Linked DNA regions of Pseudovibrio sp. Tun.PSC04-5.I4. The protein of the gene in region 5 interacts with the protein of the main gene of each other region in a pairwise test. Links are inferred from orthologs where the notes say so. Each region holds a gene or a part of one and is shown on either strand. Other genes may lie near its edges. The genes, in order: dnaE, parC, obgE, BLS62_RS24495 and rplL.

Region 1 (4,015 bases), 2.7 Mb from region 5 along the record:
AACGGAAAAATCCTCGCTGCCTCCACTTGCTTTATAATACAGAACTCAGACCTGAGTGAACTTGCAAAATCAGGCCAGAAAAACGTAGACCTAGTTGCAAAAGAACTCGGCAACTCATGCGCTGAACAGATCATCCAAAGTATATTCTGAAATAGATGGAAACGAGAAACCCCGCTAAATTTACTTCAGCGGGGTTTCAAAAGAATAATACAGCGACTCGGATCTACTTAGGACATCTGCACGTCCATAACCCCAGGAAGAGTTTTAAGAGCGCCCGACAATTGCGGGGAAAGCTGATAGTTACCCGGAAGTTTAACTTCCACCTCACGCTGACCGTTATCCAGCAGCACAACGCAGCTCACCTCTCCATCACCACCACGGCGTAATTGCCGTTGCAGGCTTTGAATTGGATCAGCCGACCCAAGGAAAATACGCAGCGTGCGATGCACTCTACCCGCGACCTTCTCCAATGGCTCAACCTGCTGAATTCGAACACTCACTTCGTCATCACGCATATCAGCTTGCACCAACAGAACAACTGACTGCCCGGGCTCAAGCAAGTCACGATACTGATTCAGGCTTTCAGAAAACAGGACAGCCTCATATTGACCAGTCGGATCAGAAATACGGACAATCCCCATTTGATTGCCTGTACGCGTCTTACGTTCTTGTTTAGCTGTTACTGTTCCGGCAAGACGACCAGCAGAGGAACCTGCTTTCACAGAACGTTCAAAATCCTTCCAGAGCTGAACGCGAAGCTTGGAAAACAGCTCACGGTATTCATCCAGAGGATGGGCGGAAAGATAAAATCCAACTGCTGCGTACTCTTTTTGCAACTGCTCTGATGGCAGCCATGGATCAGCGGGATTCAAGATCAACGGTTCAGGAGTAGCCCCTCCTCCGAAGAAATCATTCTGCCCGAGTTTCTTATTCTCTTCAGTACGCTGCGCCATCCCGATTATGCGATCCAAACCATCCATCAATTGGGCACGGTTCGAATTCAATCCATCAAAAGCCCCGGCTGCGATGAGATTTTCAATCGTACGTCTATTCAGAACCTTCGGGCTAATACGGGTCGCAAAATCCGCCAAATCTTTGAAAGGCTTATCACCACGCGCCTCAACAATATGTTCAACGGCGTGCTCACCAACACCCTTGATAGCGCCCATTGCATAAAGGATTTTGCCATCCTGCACCTCAAAATGCGCACCAGACAAATTAACAGAAGGCGGCACCACCTCAATGCCCATACGCACGGCTTCCTGACGAAAGTCACTCAACTTATCCGTATTGCCAAGATCAAGCGTCATAATACCGGCTAGGAATTCAACGGGATAATTCGATTTAAGCCAAGCTGTTTGATAGGCCACCAACGCGTAAGCAGCAGCATGTGACTTGTTGAAGCCATAGTTCGCAAACTTGGCAACAAGGTCGTAGATCATCCCGGCCTGATCTTTATTGACCTGCTGCGCAACCGCACCCTCGACAAAGCGTGCGCGCTGAATTTCCATTTCAGCGGCAATCTTTTTACCCATAGCACGGCGCAACAAATCCGCTTCACCAAGAGAGTAACCAGAAAGCACCTGTGCGATCTGCATCACCTGTTCCTGATAGACAATAATACCGTTTGTCTCAATCAGGATTGGCTTAAGGAGCGGATGAAGATAATCCGGTTCTTGCTCTCCATGCTTTACCGCATTGTAAATCGGGATATTGTCCATCGGGCCCGGACGATAAAGCGCAACCAGCGCAATAATATCTTCGAACCGATCAGGCCGCATGCCTGCAATAGCGCGGCGCATTCCCTGACTTTCAAGCTGGAACACGCCAACCGTCTCACTGGCTGCAAGCATTTTGTAGGTGGCTGGATCATCAATGGGGATTTCATCAATTTTAACAGTGATACCGCGTTTTTTGATATGCGTCACAGCAGTATCAATCACAGTCAGCGTTTTCAGGCCCAAAAAGTCAAACTTAACAAGACCAGCAGCTTCAACCCACTTCATATTGAATTGAGCAACAGGCATATCGGATCGAGGATCACGGTAGAGCGGAACAAGCTGCTCAAGCGGACGATCTCCAATCACAACACCAGCCGCGTGGGTTGATGCGTGACGATAAAGTCCCTCAAGTTTTTGCCCAATTTTCAAAAGGCGGTCAACAACCTCTTCTTGCTTGGTCGCTTCTCGCAGTCGAGGCTCTTGCTCCAACGCTTCACTCAAGGTTACTGGGTTGGCCGGATTCCCAGGAACCAGCTTACTCAACCGATCCACCTGACCATATGGCATCTGCAAAACACGCCCGACATCCCGCAACACAGCTTTCGCCTGAAGTGTTCCAAAGGTGATAATCTGCGCAACCTGCTCACGACCATACTTGCGTTGTACATACCGGATCACTTCTTCTCGCCTGTTCTGGCAAAAATCAATATCAAAATCCGGCATGGAAACACGGTCTGGATTAAGGAAACGCTCAAACAGCAACGAGAACCGCATAGGGTCCAGATCTGTAATCGTCAACGACCACGCAACGAGCGATCCCGCACCGGACCCACGACCTGGCCCAACTGGAATATCCTGCCCTTTGGCCCATTTGATGAAGTCAGCAACGATAAGGAAGTAACCGGGAAACTTCATCCGGATAATAATAGAAAGCTCGTAGTCTAGCCGATCCCAGTAGTCTTTTTCCTCAAGATCTGGCGCCAGACCATGAAGGTCCAGACGCGCACGTAAACCTTCCTTAGCCTGACGGCTCAACTCGTCCGACTCAACACGTTCCGCCTCTTCACCGTCAGCATCGGCCCCAGCAAAGCGCGGCAAAATCGGGGCACGTTTCAAGGGCCTATAATGACACCGCCGTGCGATATTGACAGAGTTCTCTAACGCCTCAGGAAGATCGGAGAACAGGTCCATCATCTGGTGACGAGACTTAAAACAATGATCTGGTGTTAATTGCCGGCGGTCAGTTTCAATGATAACCCGACCTTCAGAGATAGCGATAAGCGCATCATGTGCCTCGTAATCATCCGGATTAGGGAAGAAAGCTTCATTGGTTGCAACAATAGGAATACTCAACGAGTAGGCAAGGTTCAGGAGATCAGACTCAACATCTTCCTCACCCTTCATATTATGGCGCTGCAACTCCACGTAGAGGCGATCGCCAAAGGTATATTGCAACAACTCCAGCCGCGCTTTGGCAAGCTCAAAATCACCTTCCTGCAACAGCGAGTTGATTGGCCCGTCACTTGCTCCAGTTAAAACAATAAGACCGGCAGATTTATGCAGCACACCCGCAAGGGGAACATTTGCTTTGAGGCCCGGCTCCGTATCCAGAAACGACCTGGACACCAAATCCATCAGATTTTCATAGCCCTCCTCATTTACAGCAAGAAGAACAAGATTACTGACAGCTTCATCGCCGACCACGTCTGGCTGATCGTCAAAGTTCACGCAGACCTGGCACCCGATTATGGGTTGAAGGCCAGCCCCGAACGCTTTTTCCGAAAACTCCAGCGCACCAAAAAGGTTCCCGCTATCCGTAACTGCGATTGCAGGCTGCTCATCTTGGGAAGCCAGATCAATCAGCTTCCCGACAGGAAGAGCGCCCTCAAGCAGGGAAAAAGCGGAATGAACGCGAAGATGGACAAAGCCGGGAGAGGACATTTTGAACCTTTTAGTTCGCAGGGTGTACGCAACAGTAACACTCCATTTGAAGGAGCTAAAAGTAAAATGCAATTCTCGAACAAATCACACCACTGGTTATCCCGAGTTTCCAAACCTCTCCACGCCATTCTAGGTACAGAATTTATGGCAACATCCCAGCAAGAGCATCTCCCCACATTAGACAACTGCTAGTAAAAAGAACGATTGAACCAAAAGCGGCGGCTTCACGAAGAATGTATGTCATATCGAGCATCTCTAATTTGAACTCCATTTGTATTCGTTATGTTCCACTAATGTTCTCATTCAAACAACCCCCAATTTGGTGTGGTTGAGCGGATGGTTAATGATCTGTT
Region 2 (3,001 bases), 2.4 Mb from region 5 along the record:
TGGTCAGCTACGATGCTTTCAAGCACTTGGAAGCTTTTCCAGTTGGGTCAGGTTGTCGGCTGTGAGCGCGAACTTCAAATCACCCAGTTTTCCATTTGTGCAGATTTAACGTGCGGCTTTAAAGAGTTCAATTTACTGGCAACTGTTCTTGGGTTCTGGGCATCACCGCCTCCTGAGATTTTAGAGAGCTTCATGTCAGTTGAAGTGATTGGACTCTTGAAAATTTAAACCTCAGAGGCATTGCAAGCTTATCGTAAGGTTGCTGCAGATGCGCTTGCCAAGCATGGCGCTGGAGATGGACCAAAACCAGAAGTATTGGATGCGTCGGGTTAATCAAATAAACAACAGGCCCGATCAATGCCGGGCCTGTTGTTTTCTTAAATTGAATTGCCGCCAAACTTATTGGTTCTTGGGAAGCCGTTTGGTGGCAGGCGTCCTGCCTGTCCTCGGTCTCCGCGCCAATCCTGAAGCTCTTCCAGGGTGCGGGTGAATGTACGCCCGGAGCCATCTGTCCATGTGAGACCGGTTGCGCTGTCAAAGGTCTTGATGTCGGAGATACCACCATCTCTGTAGCGCTGTAAGCGCACACCACGACCACGGGTCATTTCCGCAATCTGAGTTAGCGGGAACACCATGAGTTTCCGGTTCAGGCCAATAACTGCCACGTAGTCTCCCACCACCGGAATACAAAGGACTGCTTTGGCAGGGGCTGTGACGTTGAGGATCTGTTTGCCCTTGCGGGTTGTCGCAGCCACATCTTTTTCTTCCACGATAAAGCCGCGGGCTTCATCAGAGGAGAGCAGGAGCTTTCGATCTGGCTTATGGACAAATGCGCTGATGATTTCTTGCGTCTCGTCCATATCAACCATCAAGCGGATCGGCTCGCCGTGGCCTCGTCCGCCCGGCAGCTTATCAGCGCCGATGGTGTAGAACTTGCCGCCTGTGGTGAATAGCAGGATTTTACTGGTGGTTTCCGCATGAATGGACAGATGCAGCTGGTCACCCTGTTTGAAGGTGAGGGTGGACATGTCCTGCACATGGCCTTTCAGCGTTCTGATCCAGCCTTTTTCCGAGATCACAACAGTAATCGGCTCTTTCTCGATCATAGCTTGATGGATCTCTTCCAGATTGTGTTCTTCAGCCTGACCGAAGTTTGTTCTGCGGGCACCGATTTTTGTCTCTGGCCCGTATGCTTTGCCGATCTCAGTAATTTGTTTGGAAACGCGATTCCACAGTTTCTTTTCGGAGGCGAGCAGGGCTTCCAGACCGGATTTCTCTTTGGAAAGCTTGTCGTGCTCTTTCTTGATCTCGAATTCTTCAAGCTTGCGCAAGGAGCGCAGGCGCATGTTCAAGATTGCTTCGGCCTGAACGTCAGTCAGTTCAAACGCTTTGATGAGCGATACTTTGGCATCGTCTTCTTCGCGGATGATACGGATGATTTCGTCAATGTTCAGGTAGGCAATGAGGTAGCCTTCCAGAATTTCAAGTCTGTGGTTGATCTGGTCCAGTCGGTGGTTGGAGCGGCGAACCAGAACGTCTTTCTGGTGCTCAAGCCATTCCTTAAGAACATCCTTCAGACTCATGACCTTAGGCACAACGCCTTTGGATAGGACGTTCATGTTCAGCGAGAATCTGTTTTCCAGATCCGTCAGCTTGAACAAAGATGCCATGAGGAGTTCTGGATCTACGTTCTTGTTACGTGGGGCCAAAACCACACGCACATCTTCTGCCGACTCATCGCGTACATCATCGAGCAGCGGTAGTTTGCGCGCTATCAGAAGTTCGGCGATTTTCTCGATCAGACGGGATTTTTGTACGAGATACGGAATCTCAGTGACGATGATATTGTAGGTGCCGCGCGGGCCTTCTTCCTTGTGCCATTTTGCCCGGGTGCGGAAGCTGCCGCGTCCGGTCTTGTAAGCCTCAAGGATGGACCCTTTGTCGCTGACGATTGTACCACCGGTCGGGAAATCGGGCCCTTTGACGTGCTCAAGGAGCTCTTCTATTTCCGCATCTGGATTCGTGATCAGCACTTGGCAGGCATTGCAAAGTTCATAGGCATTGTGCGGCGGGATGGAGGTTGCCATGCCCACAGCAATACCTGTGGAACCGTTTGCCAGCAGGTTCGGGAAATTGCCCGGAAGGACTATAGGTTCTGAGTCTAGTCCATCATATGTTTCCCGGAATTCGACGGCGTTCTCATTGAGGCCGTCCAAAATACGTGTGGCCACGTCGGTCATACGGGCTTCGGTGTAACGCATTGCTGCTGCACTATCGCCGTCGATGTTACCGAAGTTACCCTGACCATCAACCAAGGGGTAGCGGACCGAGAAATCCTGTGCGAGGCGGACAAGGGCGTCGTAAATAGCTCCATCACCGTGCGGGTGATATTTACCCATTACGTCACCAACAACGCGTGCACACTTTTTGAAGCCCTGATTAGGATCGAGCTTGAGAAGGCGCATACCGTATAGGATACGGCGGTGCACGGGTTTCAGGCCATCCCGGACGTCAGGGAGTGCGCGATGCATAATCGTGGTGAGCGCATAGCTGAGGTAGCGCTCTTCTAATGCTTCTTTAAGATTGATTGTTACGGGGCCATGCTGGCCAATCACTTCTTGTCCCATGGTCCTTGGTTAGCGTTCTTGGCTTGTTCAGGCAATGGCAGGGGGCATGTCTATATCCGAAATCCTCAGAAAACTGCGCTTTGTCAGGTGTATGAGGGGGTTTTACGGTGCTCAAAGGCTGCCCGAGATTTGAGCGGCGTTTTGGCCAGATCTGCTTCAACCGAAATGCGTGTGAGTGAGATCTCGTTAATTTAGCTTGAATTGTTGCCGTGTGCTTAAGTGCTCAGGATATTCTGGTCCCTATACTTCATTAGATGCAAAAAAAGGTATTCTCATGGCCGTTAGGGAGAAGATAATGCAGACTAAATTCGGTTTTCAGGTCTCCTTGTCGAAAGCTGCGACCTTGCCAATTCTTGTTGGCGTGTTGCTGCTTT
Region 3 (2,874 bases), 1.7 Mb from region 5 along the record:
ATAAGGCCCCGGCCCACATCATGGCCATCAGCATTTAAAAGACGTACCGCATCCCCGCGAGTGAATGTGCCGTCAACTTTGGTCACGCCAGCAGGCAGCAAGCTCTTGCCAGCTTTAACGGCCTTTAATGCACCTGCATCCAATTGCACTGTACCATGTGGTTTCAAGTGACCGCTGATCCACGTCTTCCGAGCTCGCGAGGGAGAAGAGGGAGCAGGGAACCAAGTTGCGCGTGCGCCATTCTCAATCGCAGTCAGCGGGTTCATGGTCTTGCCGCTGGCAATAATCATGGTGGTCCCGGCAGATTGCGAGATTTTCGCCGCATCGATCTTGGTTTTCATGCCGCCAGAGGAAAACGCAGAGCCAGCAGAACCGGCCATCGCTTCAATCTCTTGTGTGACCTGTGGAACTTCCGGCAAAAAGATCGCATTGGGATCCTTTTGCGGCGCAGCAGTATAAAGGCCATCAACATCAGAGAGCAGCACCAAGAGGTCCGCACTCGCCATTGTCGCCACACGGGCGCCAAGACGGTCATTATCGCCATACCGGATTTCGGAGGTCGCAACAGTGTCGTTCTCGTTGATGATCGGTACAGCGCCCATTTTCAGCAGGGTGCCAATGGTTTCACGCGCATTGAGGTAGCGGCGACGTTCCTCTGTATCTCCAAGGGTCAGCAGGATCTGACCAGCAGTCAGACCCCGTTCGCCGAGAATTTCAGAGTAAGCCTGAGCAAGTGCAATCTGACCGACAGAAGCAGCGGCTTGCGCCTGCTCCAGCTTCAGCGGACCAGACGGCAAACCCAACACACCACGACCAAGAGCGATGGAACCAGAGGAAACAACCAGCACTTCTTTTCCGGCCTCGGAAAGAGCTTGCAGGTCATCTGCCAGAGATTCCAGCCAGTCTCGTTTCAAGCGGCCATTTTCAACCAGTAGAGCTGAGCCGATTTTGACAGTGATGCGCTTATAGTCGCTCAGGCTTCGAGCCATTAGGGACGCCATTCCTCAATCTTGTCGGTAAGAAGGGCTTTTGCCTCTTCCTGCTTGTTTTTGTCAATGGCGCGAATGACCATACGTTGAGCCGTATCGATGTTTTCACCACTGGCAGCAGAAATGACAAGTGGTGTCTGGCCACAAGCTTCTTCGAGCGCTTTAAAACGCTCTTCGCGCAGTTCGTCCGTCAAGGAGTCAGCTTTGGAAAGACACACAATTTCAGTCTTTTCACCAAGGCCATGACCGTAGGCTTCCAGCTCACCACGAATGGTGTGGTATGCATCTGCCGGGTCTTCAACACCAGAGCCATCGACAAGGTGCAGCAGAACGCGTGTCCGCTCGATATGGCCGAGGAAACGGTCTCCAAGACCCTGACCCAGAGACGCGCCACGGATAAGGCCCGGAATATCAGCCAGCACAAACCCGCGGCCATCAAGTTCACAAACACCAAGGTTCGGGTGCAAAGTCGTGAACGGGTAATCCGCAATCTTCGGACGTGCCGCTGAAACAGCGGCGAGGAAAGTGGACTTACCAGCGTTTGGTAAACCAACAAGGCCAGCATCCGCAATCAGCTTCAAGCGCAGCCAGATCCACTTCTCTTCGCCTTCAAGGCCCGGATTGGCGTGGCGTGGTGCCTGATTTTTTGAGGATTTAAAGTGCGCATTACCAAACCCGCCATTGCCGCCCTTCATCAGGAGCAGGCGTTGACCGACTCTCGTCATATCTGCAACAACGGTCTCGTTGTCTTCATCCAGAATTTCAGTTCCAACCGGAACGCGGAGCACAACATCGTCGCCTTTGGCGCCGGTTCTGTTGCGGCCCATGCCGTGCATACCAATTTTAGCTTTGAAGTGCTGCGAATAGCGGTAATCAATCAGCGTATTCAGGCCGTCAGCGCATTCAACCCATACATCACCACCGCGACCACCGTCGCCGCCGTCTGGGCCGCCTTCTGCTACATATTTCTCACGCCGGAAACTAACGCTGCCTGCGCCGCCGTCACCGGACTTTACATAGATCTTTGCCTGATCAAGGAATTTCATATTATTCTCTTTCGTCCGTCTGTGACGTTCTTTGAGAGCCGTCTTAAAGCCCTATTGCCGTGGAGCCAAGTCTACAACGACAATTCTGGCTAATTTTATTACTAGCCTGGCCAAAAAATCGCTCTGTTACGGCGCTTACAAGGCCCATAAGAACAGCCAAAAGGCCCGCAACCCGGTTGGGTCGCAAGCCTTTACTGATGCATAAGAGACGATACCAAGCTTTAAGCTGCGATGGCCTGCATTGCTTGCCAGCGGTCTTTGGTGAGTGTGACCGTTGTATAGTCCATCTCGATATCACCACGAGCCCGGTTCTTTTCCTTGGTCTCGCCAGTAACCTCAAACCCGTTCTTCTGAAGTACATTCAAAGATTTCGGGTTGATGGTGAACAGGCCGGTATTCATAGCCAAGGCACTCAGGCGGTTAAATACGTAATCGCAAACCATGTTGGTTGCTTCACTCGCATAACCCTTGCCCCATGCAGACTTCGCCAACCAATAGCCAAGATGCGGGGTGGTCGATACATTACGAATGCCGATGACACCGACCAAACCTTCGCCGTTGTCGATAACCCAGTTGATCTCTTCATTGTGTGGTGTGGTGAGGCAATGGTCAAACCACCATTCGCCATCATCCTTAGTGTAAGGGTGCGGAACCACGGTGAGCATCTTACTCACATCGAAGTCACTCAGAAATTCATTGTGAATGTCGAAATCGCTCTTACGAAAATCACGTAGTATCAACCGCTCGGAATGCAGCTCCGGAAACATCGCCATCTCTTCTTATTGTTCTTTGGGCACCTTTCGCAGTTTCGCGAAAGCGCTCCTTACATAATTCGAGGA
Region 4 (2,886 bases), 230 kb from region 5 along the record:
GCTCCGCTAGAAGCATTCTATAACAATGTAAAATTGCAGTTTGCCTATTCAGTTCATAGATGTATTCCCGAAAAGTGGTTCAGGTTTTCGGTTAAGAATACACCATAAAACATAAGGCTAAAGCAATTTGGCCGCCCCTGACAAAGGGGCAAACTGCTTTAGCCTCGCTTACGTTTTGGAGTACGACTTTGACCCCGATTATCACCTGCTTACTGGATGGCCGTTACGAGTTGGCAGAAGGCCTCGTTTGGGATGAACTCAGTAATAACCTGTTCTTCTGCGATATTCTCGGTAAGCAGATCCATGCAATGCAATGGGATAGCAAAGAAGTCGTCACATGGGACTTCCCCGAAGTGGTTGGCTCATTCGGCCTGTGTAAGGACAGGCGCCTGGTCGTGGCGATGAAGGATGAAATCATCCTCTTCGACACTACGTCAAAAGTATACGACACCATCGCCAAGATTGAACCAGATAACCCGCGCACGCGCCTGAATGATGGCAAGGTCGGACCAGACGGCGCGTTCTGGGTCGGCACCATGGACGACATCAGCCCACGCACACCAATCGCAGGCCTGTACCGCGTCGCACCTGATGGCACAGTACAGAAGTTTGCCGAGGAATTGCGCACCTCCAACGGCTTGGCATGGTCACCAGATAACAAAACCATGTACCATTCCGATACCGGCTCAGGCATGGTGTACACCTACGACTTTGATAAGGATTTCGGCACCGCCTCTAACCAGAAGCAATTTTTGCAGCTGGATAACACAGTGGGCCGTCCAGATGGCGCAACAACCGATACGGAAGGGAACTACTGGTCCGCAGGCATATCCGCAGGCAACCTCAACTGCTTTGCACCGGATGGAGAGCTGATTTTTTCAATCCCGATGCCAGTGCCACGCCCGACTGTTCCATGTTTCGCCGGTCCGCACTTAAAAACGATGGTCGTGGCCAGCCTACGCCCGCACGGCGATGAAGATCTGCTGAAAGAGTTCCCGAAATCCGGCGGCCTGTTCGCAATGGATGTGGAACACAAAGGCCTGCCAACATTCCGGTTCGGCTAAAGAAAAATACAAAAAGGGGCAGTACGTGCTGCCCCTCCTTCAACCCATTTTAGCTCTCAGAGCTTTTTAAAGGCTTATCGTCGATCTGGTATGGCGCCAGAACTGCTTTGGTTTTCTCCGGCAGGTTCCTGCCCCATCCTGCATTCAGTTTGTGATCAACTGAAACACGGTCGTCAAAAACAAAACACTCGCCCTTCCAAAGACTATTCTCTTCCGGCACTGTCTCTAGGTAATTTAAAATACCGCCTTCAAGGTGGTAGACCTCATCATAACCTTGTTCCAGCATCAGGCCTGTCGCCCGCTCACAACGAATACCGCCGGTGCAGAACATGGCAACCTTCTTCTTGGAGCGTAGCTTGTTGTCGTTCCGCTTCACCCACTCAGGAAACTCGTTGAACGTCTCCGTCTCAGGGTCAAGCGCCCCTTCAAACGTACCCAGCGCAAACTCGTAGTCATTGCGAGTGTCAATAACAACGGTCTCAGGATCCGCGATCAGGGCATTCCAGTCCTCAGGCTTAACGTAGGATCCAACAAGATCGTTCGGATCAATCTCGTTCATGCCCATATTCACAATCGCTGCTTTGAGCCGCACTTTCATGCGCTTGAACGGGCCCCGCTTCGCCCAGCTTTCTTTTGCACCAAGATCACTGAACCGAGGCTCTTTGCGCAGGTATGCAATCACATCACGCACCTGTGGCTCTTCACCGGCAATGGTCCCATTGATCCCTTCACGGGCCAGCAGGATGCTGCCATTTACACCGCGGGTTTTACAATAGGCTAGCAATGGCTCGCGCATATCTTCAAAGTCCGCGAACTCTACAAACTTATAAAGTGCGCAAACCAAAATGGGGGTAAGGGTATGTGTCATTCTTTGCCTTTTGGCCTTAATCGTAGCAGTACCTATACTCATTTCAATCAGGTCTGTCAGCAAAAGACACATCGTTAGAACCAAAAAAACCTCCCCTACCGAAGTAGGGAAGGGTAAAAGGAAACGCGCGCAAGGTCGTGTCCAGAACAGATTTACCGATGACGGCGACATTATCGTCCGGGACGGAAAGACTGCATCATAGAAAGCAAGGTCTGCAACTGGTCTGGTGTACCAGTCTGAGCAACCTTCTCTGTCGCACCAGCCGCAGCCATGGTATCCAACGCGTAAATCTGCATAACACCCTGGTTGGTCGCAGCCTGAGCCAAAATATTCTGCTGCTGGGAAGCTGCTACAGTATTCTCAAAGAGAATACCGGTAGAGTGCGCCATTGTCTGAAAAAGCGATCCCATCGCCATGGCAGGGGCTTCACCAACAACTTTCACATTGGTTTGAGTGACGGCATCGGTAATCATCGGATTAACCATATCTGGCATAATCTATATCCTTTGAAAAAGAGAGACATGGCTTCCGGTGATCTCCATAGAGACCCGTTTACAGGCAGATCTTGCTACGTCAATCAACCGGAACCCACTTAATTGTATGCAGAGAAAACACCGCCTGAGGGCGACATCAATGCTTAGCTTGGGTTGAACACCTTCATGATTGTCAGCAGTGTATTCAACTGATCCGGGGTACCGCTCTGAGCCACTTTTTCGGTAGCACCAGCACCAGCCATTGTATCCATAGAGTAAATCTGCATGACACCCTGGTTGGCTGCTGCCTGAGAAAGAATGTTCTGCTGCTGAGCGGCAGAGACATAGTTCTCAAAGAGAATACCGGTGGAATGGGCCATTGTCTGATAGACACTGCCCATTGCCATTGCAGGGGCTTCACCAACAACTTTCACGTTGGATTGAGTAACAGCATCAGTGATCATAGGGCTAACAGTAGTTG
Region 5 (2,739 bases):
TGCGCCTTCACGAGCATCGTTCTTATCAACAGCCAATGTATTACGAACGTAAGGACCAACGTTAACGTAATCGATATCCAGAACTGGAAGTTCGTGGTAGCCACGCTCAATAAGCTCATGAAGAAGCTTCTCAGTCAGTTCTTCACCAGCTTCAGCGTATATTTCACCGGTACGGGTATCAACGATATCTTCAGCAAGGTACTGGCCGTACAAATCAGCATCAGTGCCCTTAAGGAATTTAACACCCTTTTCGGTCAGCTCACGGATTGTGCGAGCGGTAATTTTCTTACCCGCTTCAAAAACAACTTCACCGCTCGCAGCATCGACCATGTCGGCAACTGCTTTAGTCCCCTTAAGGCGGGCACCATCGAACGGTACGGACCAGCTGTTTTCGCGATCACGTACGTAATCAATGCGGTTGTAGAAGGTGTTCAGGATCTCTTCGCTGTCAAGACCAAGCGCCATCAGCAAAGATGTCATTGGGATCTTACGACGACGATCGATACGTGCGTGAACAACATCCTTGGCGTCAAACTCGATATCGAGCCATGAACCACGGTATGGGATCACACGCGCAGCAAACAGAAGCTTACCGGAAGAGTGGGTCTTCCCTTTGTCATGATCAAAGAATACACCCGGGGAACGGTGCATCTGAGACACGATAACGCGCTCAGTACCATTGATCACAAAGGTGCCATTATCGGTCATGAACGGAATATCGCCCATGTAGACATCTTGTTCTTTGATGTCTTTAACCGATTTAGCGCCAGTATCCTCATCAACATCAAACACGATGAGACGAAGCGTAAGCTTCAGTGGCGCAGCGTACGTCATATCACGCTGGCGGCACTCGTCTACATCATACTTTGGTGCCTCAAATTCGTAATCTACGAATTCAAGAAGGGAATTGCCAGCAAAGTCCGAAATGGGGAATACGGACTTAAATACGGCCTCAAGGCCTTCGTCAACACGACCATCCTCAGGTTTACCGACCTGCAAGAATTGGTCATAAGACGCCTTCTGCACTTCGATAAGATTTGGCATAGCCGCTACATCGCGGATGGATCCGAAGTATTTACGGACCCGCTTGCGACCGTTGAACGTCTGTGTCATTGTCGCTCCTCGTATCACTCAAGGTGACGGTTCAGAAAAACGACGCCTTGCCTGTGGCAAAAAACGTAGCTTCTCAGAACCGTCCACAAAAGGTGCTGCTAAGCACCCTCCCCCGTCGGGACGTTTACCCCGGCCGGAAAACCCGCCAGGGTACGGAAAAGGTCCCGGATCACTCCGGGACCGATATCGTTAGAACTCAAAATTACTTGAGTTCTACTTTTGCGCCAGCTTCTTCAAGCTTCTTTTTCAGGTCAGCAGCTTCGTCTTTAGAAACAGCTTCTTTAACAGCCTTAGGAGCGGACTCTACGAGTTCCTTAGCTTCTTTAAGACCAAGACCGGTGATCGCACGTACTTCTTTGATCACGTTGATTTTCTTCGCGCCAGCGTCAACCAGAACAACGTCGAATTCGGTCTGTTCTTCAACAACTACAGCAGGACCTGCAGCAGCTGCAGCAGCTACAGGAGCAGCAGCAGAAACGCCCCATTTTTCTTCAAGCATTGTGGAAAGCTCAGCAGCTTCCATAACGGTCAATGCGGAGAGTTCTTCTACGATCTTTTCGAGATCAGCCATTTTTCAGTACCTTAGTTGTTCGAACCGTATTCGGTTTTGACAAAAATATGTGTGGTTCCGCCTTACGCGGCTTGGTCCTTCTCGGCGTACGCATTGAAGACGCGAGCAAGTTGCCCGGCCGGTGCGCTCGTAACCATGGCCATACGGGTCGCTGGGGTTTGAATCATACCCACCAGCTTGCCACGAAGCTCGTCCAGAGACGGCATCGCTGCTAGTGCTTTAACACCAGCTGTGTCCAGGTTAGTTGAACCAAGAGCACCACCAAGGATTACGAAATTTTCGTTAGCCTTAGCGAAGTCAGCAGCAGCCTTAGGAGCAGCAACTGGATCGTTTGAATAAACGATGACAGTTGGGCCCGTGAACAACTCGCTGATATGCTCTAGTTCAGTGCCTTGAAGGGCAAGCTTGACAAGGCGGTTTTTAGCAACCTTAACAGTACCACCAGCTTCACGAGCAGCAGCACGAAGCTGCGTCATCTGAGAAACTGAAAGGCCTGCATAGTGCGCAACAACCGCAACGCCAGTGTTTGACAACACTTCGTTGAAATCGCCGACGAACTTTTGCTTATCCGCTCTTTCCACTTGCCTTCTCCAGTTGGCAACAACTTACATTGTTGCCGGTTTGCCTTTGCCGCATCAAAATCAGGTTAAACCCAACCTCGAAAACGACGATTAGGGTCCTGTCCCCTTACGCGCCGGAGCGACGCAGCAAGGCAATTTGGTTCGAACTGTACTGACGAACAGCAATATGCTATATCAACCAATTCAGATCTTCTCCATCTATGCAGGCCTTCTCGAAAGAAAACTTAAGTTGGCAAAGCCAACACCTGCAGTCTCGGACAGGGATGCCGAAAGACCATAACAGCCTTCCAGCGTTAAAACCTCCCGCAATAAAGCGGGAGGCAACTCTTATAAGCGTGGTCTTTACTCGGTAATTGAACCAAGTTCAACCTTTACGCCCGGTCCCATCGTGGATGAAAGTGCTACGCGCTTCACGTAGATACCTTTTGCACCAGATGGCTTAGCTTTAATCACTGCGCCAACCAAAGATTTCAC

Evidence for each region.
Region 1: the proteins of rplL (region 5) and dnaE interact in binary tests that used the Escherichia coli proteins (3 or more experiments, as listed by UniProt). The link is inferred for Pseudovibrio sp. Tun.PSC04-5.I4 from one-to-one orthologs.
Region 2: the proteins of rplL (region 5) and parC interact in binary tests that used the Escherichia coli proteins (3 or more experiments, as listed by UniProt). The link is inferred for Pseudovibrio sp. Tun.PSC04-5.I4 from one-to-one orthologs.
Region 3: the proteins of rplL (region 5) and obgE interact in binary tests that used the Escherichia coli proteins (3 or more experiments, as listed by UniProt). The link is inferred for Pseudovibrio sp. Tun.PSC04-5.I4 from one-to-one orthologs.
Region 4: the proteins of rplL (region 5) and BLS62_RS24495 interact in binary tests that used the Escherichia coli proteins (3 or more experiments, as listed by UniProt). The link is inferred for Pseudovibrio sp. Tun.PSC04-5.I4 from one-to-one orthologs.

What each region holds. Positions count from the first base shown.
Region 1 is NZ_FNLB01000006.1:1,688,678-1,692,692, forward strand. What follows is about bases 28-4,015. They hold dnaE (DNA polymerase III subunit alpha), read right to left. Parts: upstream 3,663-4,015; coding sequence 228-3,662; downstream 28-227. Other genes in these bases: BLS62_RS12820 (hypothetical protein), read left to right, coding at 28-150. Also shown: more of BLS62_RS12820, read left to right, coding at 1-27. UniProt on the Escherichia coli protein: DNA polymerase III is a complex, multichain enzyme responsible for most of the replicative synthesis in bacteria. This DNA polymerase also exhibits 3' to 5' exonuclease activity. The alpha chain is the DNA polymerase catalytic subunit.
Region 2 is NZ_FNLB01000006.1:2,022,104-2,025,104, reverse strand. What follows is about bases 3-2,976. They hold parC (DNA topoisomerase IV subunit A), read right to left. Parts: upstream 2,628-2,976; coding sequence 378-2,627; downstream 3-377. Other genes in these bases: BLS62_RS14455 (hypothetical protein), read left to right, coding at 2,923-2,976; BLS62_RS14465 (hypothetical protein), read left to right, coding at 13-228. Also shown: more of BLS62_RS14455, read left to right, coding at 2,977-3,001. UniProt on the Escherichia coli protein: Topoisomerase IV is essential for chromosome segregation; it is the principal protein responsible for decatenating newly replicated chromosomes. It relaxes supercoiled DNA.
Region 3 is NZ_FNLB01000006.1:2,651,332-2,654,205, reverse strand. What follows is about bases 13-2,859. They hold obgE (GTPase ObgE), read right to left. Parts: upstream 2,036-2,859; coding sequence 989-2,035; downstream 13-988. Other genes in these bases: BLS62_RS17600 (GNAT family N-acetyltransferase), read right to left, coding at 2,257-2,808; proB (glutamate 5-kinase), read right to left, coding at 13-989. In the rest of the region: more of proB, read right to left, coding at 1-12. UniProt on the Escherichia coli protein: An essential GTPase which binds GTP, GDP and possibly (p)ppGpp with moderate affinity, with high nucleotide exchange rates and a fairly low GTP hydrolysis rate.
Region 4 is NZ_FNLB01000006.1:4,149,192-4,152,077, reverse strand. What follows is about bases 24-2,882. They hold BLS62_RS24495 (oxygen-dependent tRNA uridine(34) hydroxylase TrhO), read right to left. Parts: upstream 1,933-2,882; coding sequence 1,114-1,932; downstream 24-1,113. Other genes in these bases: BLS62_RS24485 (RebB family R body protein), read right to left, coding at 2,570-2,882; BLS62_RS24490 (RebB family R body protein), read right to left, coding at 2,103-2,426; BLS62_RS24500 (SMP-30/gluconolactonase/LRE family protein), read left to right, coding at 189-1,064. Also shown: more of BLS62_RS24485, read right to left, coding at 2,883-2,886. UniProt on the Escherichia coli protein: Catalyzes oxygen-dependent 5-hydroxyuridine (ho5U) modification at position 34 in tRNAs, the first step in 5-carboxymethoxyuridine (cmo5U) biosynthesis.
Region 5 is NZ_FNLB01000006.1:4,383,330-4,386,068, reverse strand. It holds rplL (50S ribosomal protein L7/L12), read right to left. Parts: upstream 1,685-2,739; coding sequence 1,316-1,684; downstream 1-1,315. Other genes in the region: rplA (50S ribosomal protein L1), read right to left, coding at 2,608-2,739; rplJ (50S ribosomal protein L10), read right to left, coding at 1,747-2,265; rpoB (DNA-directed RNA polymerase subunit beta), read right to left, coding at 1-1,113. UniProt on the Escherichia coli protein: The binding site for several of the GTPase factors involved in protein synthesis (IF-2, EF-Tu, EF-G and RF3). Is thus essential for accurate translation.